DNA from 3 places in the Nocardiopsis sp. iso_40 genome. Region 3 is predicted to be linked to each of the others. Evidence: riboswitches for the same ligand, from Rfam matches in the RefSeq annotation. Region 3 holds a riboswitch; each other region holds the start of a gene.
What was found. A riboswitch is a leader RNA that binds a small molecule or an ion and turns the genes downstream of it on or off. The one in region 3 is predicted to bind thiamine pyrophosphate.

Region 1: another riboswitch for thiamine pyrophosphate. It lies ahead of thiO (glycine oxidase ThiO); the one in region 3 lies ahead of thiD (bifunctional hydroxymethylpyrimidine kinase/phosphomethylpyrimidine kinase).
Region 2: another riboswitch for thiamine pyrophosphate. It lies ahead of AC0VYD_RS21175 (ECF transporter S component); the one in region 3 lies ahead of thiD (bifunctional hydroxymethylpyrimidine kinase/phosphomethylpyrimidine kinase).

What each region holds. Positions count from the first base shown of each region.
Region 1 covers NZ_CM149666.1:1,977,635-1,980,899, reverse strand. Annotated here, with positions in the region: gene thiE (thiamine phosphate synthase) at 1-464, opposite strand, end outside; gene AC0VYD_RS08800 (Rv2175c family DNA-binding protein) at 545-904, opposite strand; TPP riboswitch at 1,027-1,137, shown strand; gene thiO (glycine oxidase ThiO) at 1,106-2,422, shown strand; gene thiS (sulfur carrier protein ThiS) at 2,413-2,625, shown strand; gene AC0VYD_RS08785 (thiazole synthase) at 2,629-3,265, shown strand, end outside.
Region 2 covers NZ_CM149666.1:4,884,037-4,887,301, forward strand. Annotated here, with positions in the region: gene AC0VYD_RS21170 (ABC transporter ATP-binding protein) at 1-1,127, opposite strand, end outside; gene AC0VYD_RS21175 (ECF transporter S component) at 1,131-1,760, opposite strand; TPP riboswitch at 1,843-1,950, opposite strand; gene AC0VYD_RS21180 (transglycosylase domain-containing protein) at 2,108-3,265, opposite strand, start outside.
Region 3 covers NZ_CM149666.1:4,440,314-4,443,578, reverse strand. Annotated here, with positions in the region: gene AC0VYD_RS19310 (alanine/glycine:cation symporter family protein) at 1-677, shown strand, start outside; gene thiD (bifunctional hydroxymethylpyrimidine kinase/phosphomethylpyrimidine kinase) at 961-1,764, opposite strand; TPP riboswitch at 1,753-1,853, opposite strand; gene AC0VYD_RS19300 (DUF368 domain-containing protein) at 1,956-2,885, opposite strand.

The DNA.
Region 1 (3,265 bases), 2.5 Mb from region 3:
CCGGCGGCCGCACGCCCCGGTTTGGTGGGCGTCGCCCAGGTCGGGCCCACGCAGAAGTAGTCGCTCCCGGGCTCCTCCGCGGAGAGCTCGGCGGCCTCGGCGTCGTTGTTGGAGCGGCCGATGATCGGATCGGCGCCGATGATGTCGCGGGCCATGGGCACCGGCAGGTCGCGCTGGCCCAGGTGCAGGACGTCGGCGCGCACCGCCCGGGCGATGTCGGCCCGGTCGTTGACGGCGAGCAGCGCCCCGTGGCGCTCGCACGCCTCCCGCAGGACCTCGAGCGCCGCCATCTCCTGGCGCGCCTCCAGGTCCTTGTCCCGGAGCTGGATGATGTCCACGCCCCCTGCCAGGGCGGCGTCCGCGAACTCCGCGAGATCGCCGCGCCCGGTCCGGGCGTCGGTGCACAGGTACAGAAGGGATGCGTCCAGGCGCTTGCGCAGGCTGGTTCCGTGGCTGGTCCTCACACCGACCACACTAGGCCCTGACGCCCCGGCGGCCCAAGGGGCGCGGCCGGGACGGCGTGCCCGGCGGGCCGCGCCCGGGACTAGAAGGCCATCCCCTGGGCCCGGCGGCGGACCTCGGTGCCCCGGTTCTCCCGCATGGCCTGGATCGGGGTGCCCGGAAGGCTCTCGTCCGGGGTGAACAGCCAGCGCAGGGCCTCCTCGGTGGAGAAACCCGCGTCGGTGAGCAGCACGATGGTGCCCGGCAGCCCCTTGACGAGGTCCTCGCCGTCCAGGAAGGCGGCGGGGATGGAGAGCTCGCCACCGCGGACCACGCCCATCAGGCGGTTCTCGCGGATGAGCGTCTTGATCCGATTGGGGCTCACACCCAGCGGCACGGCCGCCTCACGCAGGGTCAGCCAGTCGCCGACGAGTTCGTCGATTTCACGGTCGCTTTGTGTCACCCCACCAATCTGCCACACCCGACCGGCCCCCGGGGACCATCCGTCCGGGCGGGGCGCACCCCCGCCCGGAGATCCCCGCCACTGCCGGAGCCGGACGCCCTGCCCTAGGATGGGGTCGAACAGACACGTCCCGCGGGAGCCGGGTGGACCCGGCTGAGAGGGAGGCTCACCGCCTCCGACCGCACGAACCTGATCCGGATCATGCCGGCGAAGGGAGTGGAACACGGCGCCGTGCGTACCTTCGACGCTCCCCCTCACGAGAAGATTCGTCCTACCAATACCGCGGTCGTGGTCGGCGGCGGGGTCATCGGCCGGGTCACCGCCTGGCGGGCCGCCCAGCGCGGCCTGTCCGTCACCCTCGTCGAACCCGACCCCGTCACCGAACCCTCCTCCGCCCGCGCCGCCTCGACCGTCGCCGCGGGGATGCTCACCCCCGCCACCGAGGCGGTCTTCGGCGAGGAGGAGCTGATGGAGTTCGGCGTGCGCTCGGCGGGCCTGTACGCCGACTTCGTCACCGAGCTCCAGGCCGTGAGCGGTGTGGACGTCGGCCACCGGCGCACGGGGACGCTCCTGGTCGCCTTCGACCGCGACGACCTCGCCGTCCTCACCCGCCTGCACGAGCTGCACGGGCGCCTGGGCGTGCCGACCGAACGGCTGACCAGCCGCGAGTGCCGCCGCCTCGAACCCGCGCTCGCCCCGGGTGTGCGCGGCGGGGTGCTGGCCCCCGAGGACCACTCCGTGGACCCCCGCAGACTGCTCCTGGCCCTGGCCCTGGCCGGTGAGCGGGAAGGCGTGCGCGAGGTCCGCGGACACGCCGAGGAGATCACCTCCCCCGGCCCCGGCGGCGCCCGTCTGGGCGTGCGCCTGACCGACGGCTCCGTCCTGCCGGCCGACCAGGCCGTCCTGGCGGCGGGGTGCTGGGGCGACCGCGTCCGGGTACCCGAACCCGTGGTGCCCCCGCTGCGCCCCGTCAAGGGACAGCTGCTGCGCGCCCGGGTCCCCGCCGGCGAACCCCCTCTGGTCAACCGCACCGTGCGCGGCCTGGTCAGGGGCTTCCCGGTCTACCTCGTACCCAGGGAGGGGGGCGAGGTCGTCGTGGGCGCGACCCAGGAGGAACTGGGCCACGACACCGCCCTCACCGCCGGCGGACTCTGGCAGGTCCTGCGGGACGCGCGCGAACTCGTCCCCGGGGTGAGCGAACTGGAGGTCACCGAGACCTGTGTCGGGCTGCGCCCCGGCTCCCCCGACAACGAACCCCTCCTCGGACCCACGCGGGTCCCCGGCCTGCACCTGGCCGCCGGACACTTCCGGCACGGGGTGCTGCTGGCCCCCGCGACCGGCGACGCCGTGGCCGAGGCCCTCACCCGGGGCGCACTGCCCGCGTACGCGCGCCGGTTCGCCGCCGACCGGTTCACCGCCGGACAGGGGCCGCCCGGACCCGGCGGTGCCGACGACACGCTCCGGGAGCGCGCGGAAGGGACCGCGCGGGAACAGCAGGGAGAAGAGCAGTGGAACTGATCATCAACGGCCGGAGCCGCGAGAGCGCGGCCGAGACGGTGGCGGCGGTCGTACGCGACCTCACGTCGTCCGGGAACGGCGAGATCCCCGGCGGGATCGCGGTGGCGGTCAACGACGAGGTGGTGCGGCGCTCCGCGTGGGCCGGCACCGCGCTGTCCGCGGGAGACCGCGTGGACGTACTCACCGCAGTACAGGGAGGCTGAACCATGTCCGAGACGACCGCGCCCCGAACGGTCCCCTCCGGGGCCGCCCCGTCCGGGCGGACCCCGGACCGCGCCCCCGGCGACCCCCTCGTCATCGCGGGCACCCCCTTCGGGTCCCGCCTGATCACCGGCACCGGCGGAGCCCCCTCACTGGAGGTCCTGGAGGAGGCCCTCCTGGCCTCGGGAACCGAGTTGACCACCGTGGCCATGCGCCGGATCGCCCCCGGCACCCAGGGGTCGGTGTGGGACGTGCTGAAGCGCAACGGGATCCGGCCCCTGCCCAACACCGCCGGGTGCTTCACCGCCGCCGACGCCGTGCGCACCGCCCGGCTCGGCCGCGAGGCCCTGGACACCGACTGGGTGAAGCTGGAGGTGATCGCCGACGAACACACCCTGCTCCCCGACCCCGTGGAGCTGCTGGACGCCGCCGAGGCGCTCGTCGACGACGGTTTCACGGTCCTGCCCTACACCAACGACGACCCCGTGCTGGCACGCCGCCTGGAACAGCTGGGCTGCGCGGCGGTCATGCCGCTGGCCGCGCCGATCGGTTCGGGACTGGGCATCCGCAACCCGCACAACCTGGAACTGATCGTCGAGCAGGCCGACGTCCCGGTGATCGTGGACGCGGGGATCGGAACCG
Region 2 (3,265 bases), 440 kb from region 3:
GTGCCGGTGACGAACTGGTCCTCGGCGTGCTGGAAGACCGTGCCCACGTGCCGGGCCAGTCGCCGTGCTGGCCAGCGCACGAGCGGACGCCGGTCGGCCTCGGCCAGCGGTCCGCGCGGCAGCACCCGGCCCCGGTGCGGTTTGGACAGGCCGGCCAGCATCGTGAGCAGCGTGGACTTGCCCGCGCCGTTGGGGCCGGTCAGGGCGGTCGCCGTTCCGGCCGCCAGGGAGAGGTCCACCCCGTCGAGCACCGTCCGCCGGGGTGCGGCCCGCACGCCCACCTGGAGGGGGGTGCGGGCGGTGACACCGACGGCCTCGACCAGGGCCGGGCCGCCGGGCGCGGGCGGCACCTCGGGCACCGGTTCGTTCCCGGGGATCCACACGCCCTGTCGGGCCAGGGAGCGGCCGTGCTCCGCGAACACCCTCCCCGGCGCCCCGTCGGCGATCACTCCGCCGCCCGGCTCGACCACCACGACCCGCTCCACCAGGTCCACGACGTCGGCGACCCGGTGTTCGACCAGCACGAGGGTGGCCTCGGTCTCGGTGAGCAGACGGGCCAGCAGCGCGCGTACCAGTCCGGCCCCGGCGGGGTCGAGGTTGGCGGTGGGCTCGTCCAACAGCAGCAGGCGCGGACGCATCGCCAGCGCCCCCGCGATGACCAGGCGCTGCTTCTCACCGCCGGACAGGGCCCCGGTGGAGTGCCGGAGCCCGTAGGGGAAACCGACCTCGGCCATGGACCGCTCCACCCGGGGCCAGATCAGCTCCGGGTCCACACCCAGGTTCTCCAGACCGAAGGCGACGTCGTCACCGGCTCGGGCCATCACCAACTGGGTCTCGGGGTCCTGGCTGACCAACCCGACACCTCCCCTGCCCCGGTCGGCCGGGCGGCCGTTCACGAGCAGCGAGCCCTCCTGGTCTCCGCTGATGGCGCCGTCCTGGCCGGTGAGCCCGGCCAGGGAGTGCAGCAGGGTGGACTTACCCGCCCCGGAGGCGCCCAGCAGCAGTACGCGTTCCCCGGGTTCGACGGTCAGGTCCACGCCCCGCAGCGCGTGGGCGGCACGGCCCGAGTGCTTCCAGCCCCACCCGGAGAGTTCCACGCGCGCGCCGCGGGCGTTGGGTCCGGCCACGGGTCAGCCCTTGGCCGACGGGAAGGGCGCCAGGGCACCGGAGCGGGCCAGCGCCGTGGTGAGCAGACGCGCCCCCACACCCGCGATGACCGCCGCGCTGATCACCACGATCACCCCGTAGGTCACCTGGTAGTGGAGCGGCCAGGTGACGTTGTAGGCGATGTTGTCGCGGATGGCCGGGGAGACGCCCGCGACCGCGGCCGCGAGCACGGCCACGCCCATGTTCCACCGCCGGTAGGCGAAGGCCAGGAAGACCAGTTCGGGCAGCAGCCCCTGGAGGGTGCCGTCGAGGATGACCATGATCCCCCACTGGGTGCCCAGCACCGCCGAGACCGAGGCGGCCGCGACCGAGGTGAGCAGGGCCGCGCCCGGCTTGCGGATGATCAGGCCGCCGAGCACGCCGGAGATCAGCCACATGCCGTAGACGACGGCCTGCCCGGGCGGGAAGGCGACGAACAGCGGCGTGGTGACCGACCAGACGATGTTCCACAGCCAGAAGACGACGCCGACGGCGACGCCGATCACGGCGGCCACGACGATGTCGACGGTGCGCCAGCTCCGGAACCTCTCGCGGATCTGACGGACGAAGCCCGTCCGCCCGGTGCCGGTTCCGGGGTCGGATTCGGTACTCATTCTGGTGATGTCCCTTCGTCGGGGGTGACGAGGGCCCATGTGGCCAAGAGCGCCACACCGGCGTACCCGGGTACGCGCACGGTGACGGGTTCCTATGACTTCCTTCGCTGGCATGACCCAGATCAGGTGTGTAAGGGTCTGCGGCTCGGTGCCGCACTCTCAGCGCTCACGCGCTCCCCTGTCGGATTGGCTCCATTATGGGGCAACAAGGAGGGCTGTGGGATGTTTCCGCCCCACAGCCCTCCCTGTGACCGTTTGGAGGTTCAGCCCAGTGACGGCCCCGTTCCCGTTCCCCGCAAGGGATCCGGTCCGGGTGTCGAACCCCGTTCCAGGCCTCGGATTCCGCCCTAGGCGTCGGAGTCGTCCTCCTTCTCCTTGGGCGGTTCGGCCTTCGGGTCACCGAAGGCGCCCGGCGAACCGGCGAAGCCCTCCGCGGGCAGCGAGGCGGTGGCGCCGCGCATGCTCTCCTGCCAGATCGGACCGGGCAGGGTGCCGCCGTAGACGATGCCGTAGTAGCGGCCGCCGATGCTCACGCCCTGGAGCGGGTGCTTCTCACCGCCGCGCACGTCGCCGACGGCCACCGTCGAGGCGAGGTTCGGGGTGTACCCGGCGAACCAGGCGTAGGCGGCGCTGTCCGTGGTGCCGGTCTTGCCCGCGACCGGACGGCCCAGGCCCAGACCGTTGGCGGTACCGCCGTTGAAGGTCTGCTGGAGCAGGTGGTTGACCCCGTCGGCGGTCCGCTTCTTGATCACCTGCTCGCACTCGGAGCTGGCCTTGGTCTCCTCACCCGTCTCTTCGTCGGTCACCGAGCGCACCGGGCGGGGCTCGCAGTACTCGCCGCGGGCCGCGAAGGTCGCGTAGGCGGCGGCCATGGTCAGCGGGGAGACCTCCTGGTCACCGAGGGTGAACGAGCTCCACACCCCGAGTTCGCCGCCGTCGGCGCGGTGCACACCGAGCTTCTTCGCCATCTCCGCGGTGTCGCACAGGCCCACCCGCTTCTGCAGCTGGGCGAAGTAGGTGTTCACCGACCCCTTGGTCCCGCTGATCATGTTGTGGCTGCCCCCGTCGCTCTCACCGGCGTTGCGCACGCTCCACGAGGACATCGTGCCGCCCTCGCAGTTGGTCATACCGCTGATCGACATGCTCTTGGGCGCGGAGAAGCTGGTGCCGTACCCCAGGCCCTCGTCCAGCGCGGCGGCCAGCGTGAAGGGCTTGAAGGTCGACCCGGCCTGGTATCCGGTGGAACCGCCGTCGGCCTGGTCGACCGCCAGGTTGATCGAGGTCGTGCCGACCTGTTCGTCGTCGAACCCGTGGCGGAGGTTCTGGGCCAGACCGCGCACCCGGCCGGAGCCGGGTTCGACGAAGGCCTGGGCGGCGAACTTGGTGGAGTCCTCGTGCGGGACCCGCTTGTCGATGGCGGCCTGCGCGGCGTCCTGCGTGGCGGCGTCGAGCGTGGTCCGCACGGTGAACCCGCCCCGGCTGATGAGCTGTTCGCGTTCGGCCTC
Region 3 (3,265 bases):
TCGTCAGCGCCTTCACCGGGACCTCCGCCACCGGCGGCTTCGTCGGGGCCGGTGTCATGCTCGCCATCCAGATGGGCTTCGCCCGCGGCATCTTCTCCAACGAGTCCGGTCTGGGCACCGGCGGCATCGCGGCCGCCGCGGCCAAGACCACCCAGCCGGTCCGCCAGGCCATGGTCTCCATGACCCAGACCTTCATCGACACCATCATCGTGGTCAGCATGACCTGCCTGGTCATCATCACCACCGGTGTGTGGCAGGTGGAGAACCCCGAGGACGGTTCCCTGCTCACCTCGCAGGCGCTGACCGAGGGCCTGGGGACCATCAGCCCGGCGTTCGGCTCCGCCGGCGCCTACGTCGTGGCGATCGCGGTGGCGGTGTTCGCCTTCAGCACCCTGCTCGGCTGGGCCTACTACGGAGAGCGCTGCGTGGAGTTCCTGGGCGGCCGCGGGCTCGTCCTGCCCTACCGCCTGGTGTTCATCGTGATCATCTTCGTCGGGTCGGTGGCCAGCCTCGACTCGGTCTGGCTGTTCAGCGACATCGCCAACGGCCTGATGGCGCTGCCCAACCTGGTCGGCCTGCTGCTCCTGTCGCCGGTCATCGTCGCGGAGACCAAGAAGTTCTTCGACCACCCCGACTGGCGCGACCCGGACGCCGTCATGGACGACGTGCGCGGCTAGGGGCGTTCGCGCGCCCCGCAGAAGCGCACCCGTCCCCGCGCACCCGGCGGGCTGACAGGAGGGGGACCGGCCGCAGCGGCCGGTCCCCCTTCGTGTCTCCCCGGCCGGGGGCGGCTGCGACTCCTGGTACCAGGGACGGTTCGGGGGCGGTCGCCCTGCCACCACCGGAGGTGGTTGTGCCTGCCGCTACCAGGGGTGGCTGTGCCTGCTACCACCGGAGGTGGCTGTGCCTGCTACCACCGGAGGTGGCTGTGCCTGCTACCACCAGAGGTGGCTGTGCCTGCTACCACCAGAGGTGGAAATGGTGCACGGGGCCCTGGCCGCCGCCGGCGTCGATCTCCCCGGCACGGATCAGGGCCCGGGTCAGGTAATCCTTGGCGTCGGCCACGGCGGTCACCGTGTCCGGGCGCTGCGGGAGGAGGGCGGCGATCGAGGACGACAGGGTGCAGCCGGTGCCGTGGGTGTTGCGGGTGTCCACCCTCCCGGCCCGGAACTCCACCGGCTCCGTCACCCCGTCGACCAGCAGGTCCACGCTCTCCTCGCCCGAAAGGTGCCCGCCCTTGATCAGGACGCGGCGCGGGCCCAGCTCCAGCAGGCGCTCGGCCTGGTCGCGCATCTGCTTGAGGTCGGTGGCCTCGGCCTCGCCGAGCAGGTCGGCGGCCTCGGGCAGGTTCGGGGTGATCAGGTCCGCACGCGGCAGCAGTTCGCTGCGCAGCGCCTCGATCGCGGAGCTCTCCAACAGCCGGTCACCGCTCTTGGCCACCATCACCGGATCCACCACCACGTTCGGCAGCTCGTACCGGTCCACGGCCGCCGCGACCGCCTCGGTGACCTCGGAGGTCGACAGCATCCCCACCTTGACCGCGTGCACGGTCGCGTCGGAGAACAGGGTGTCCATCTGGTCGGTGACGAACGACGCGGGGACACCGTGCACCCCGGTGACCCCGCGTGTGGACTGGGCGGTCAACGCCGTCAACACGGTCATTCCGTAGACCCCGTGGGCGGAGAACGACTTCAGGTCGGCCTGGACGCCGGCGCCCCCGCTGGGGTCGCTTCCTGCGATGGACACGACGTTGTACGCGCTCATGGGCGTTCCTTCGCTAGTGCTAACTAGGGCAGGTTCGACGGGTGTGCTCTCAGCCGGCAGGTCTGTCTCCGGCACCCCGCGCCGCCGGGGCCCCGCGGCCCCGGCATCCGTATGTGTTCGTGGTGGTTCCGACCCTAACCGAGGTCCCGGGAGGCGTTGGCGCGCCTGGGCCCTTGGGCCGGCGGTTCCGGTCAGTGGACGGTGACGTCCGGTCGGTGCTGGGCGGCCTCCAACCGCTCCCGCTTGCGGCGTTCCCAGACGATGGCCCCGACGATGACGGCGAAGCCGATCACCATGAGGGTGACCGTCACCGGGACGTCGGTGGCGGGGAGGATCTCCCGCTCCTCGTTCTGCCAGGGCCACAGGGCCCGCAGGGAACCCGCCATCAGGCCGGTCAGGACCACCAGGGTCATGTGGTGGAAGTTCTCCAGGAGGTACTGGAGGACCTTCACGAAGACCGCCAGGCCCGTCACCATGCCCAGGGCGAAGGTGCCCAGGTAGACGAAGTCGAGGTTCCCCACCGCGTCCTTGGTCGGCCCGTACAGGCCGACGGTCAGCAGGATGAAGGAGCCGGACAGGCCCGGCAGGACCAGTGCGCAGATCGCGACCGAGGCGACGAGGAAGACCACCACCGGGTGCGTGGGCAGGTTGGCGCCCGGGAGGCCGGTCAGGAAGAAGGTGAGGGCTGCGAAGGCCAGGGCGATCAGGTAGTGGCCCGCCCGCCAGCTACGGCCGGCACCGGTGTAGGGGATCCACAGGCAGGCCAGCACGAGCCCGAAGAAGATGGCGTAGGCGTACTGGGTGTACTCCTCGACCAACGGGGCGATGAGCAGCAGCGCCAGCACCAGGGCCACCGCCATCCCGATCAGCGCGGGAACCAGGACGGACCATTCCACCTGGCGGAACTGAGCCATGGCTCGGTCCTTGCCGCGGCCGCGCGGGACGTCGGTGAGGTAGCGCTTGATCCCGCTGACCATGTGGCCGGCGCCGCCGATCAGCTGGTCGTAGAGGCCGACGATCAGGGCGACCGTGCCGCCGCTGATACCGGGCAGCGCCTCTGAGGTGCCCACGGCCCCGCCGCGCACCGCGTTGAAGATGTAGGAGCCTACTGACTTGGCCATGTTGTCGGGCGCGTGCCCGGGGACTCCCGGGAGGGGCGCCGTCCTCCGTCCTGATGGGGCCGCCGGTCCCGTTCTCCACGGTAGACCGGCGGGGGTAGGGGTGCTGGTCCGCGCGGACCCGTGTGGTGACCGCTTCTGGGCCCGATGCACGGATCCGCGCCGAGTTCTGACGGCCCGGGCCGCGTGATGGGGGAGGGGAGCCGTCGGGCCCAGGGCCGGGCAGCGCCAAGTCTAGCGGTGACCGGAGGAGGAACAGGCGCTCGTGCACCCAGAAAATCGAGGTTTCGGCTGGGGTTGTATGTGTCGGCTTCGAGGCCGAAAAGGGGGGTCCGTCAGGGAAGGCGGAGACGGGGCTTCGCGGGCGGGGCCGCCGGAGCCCG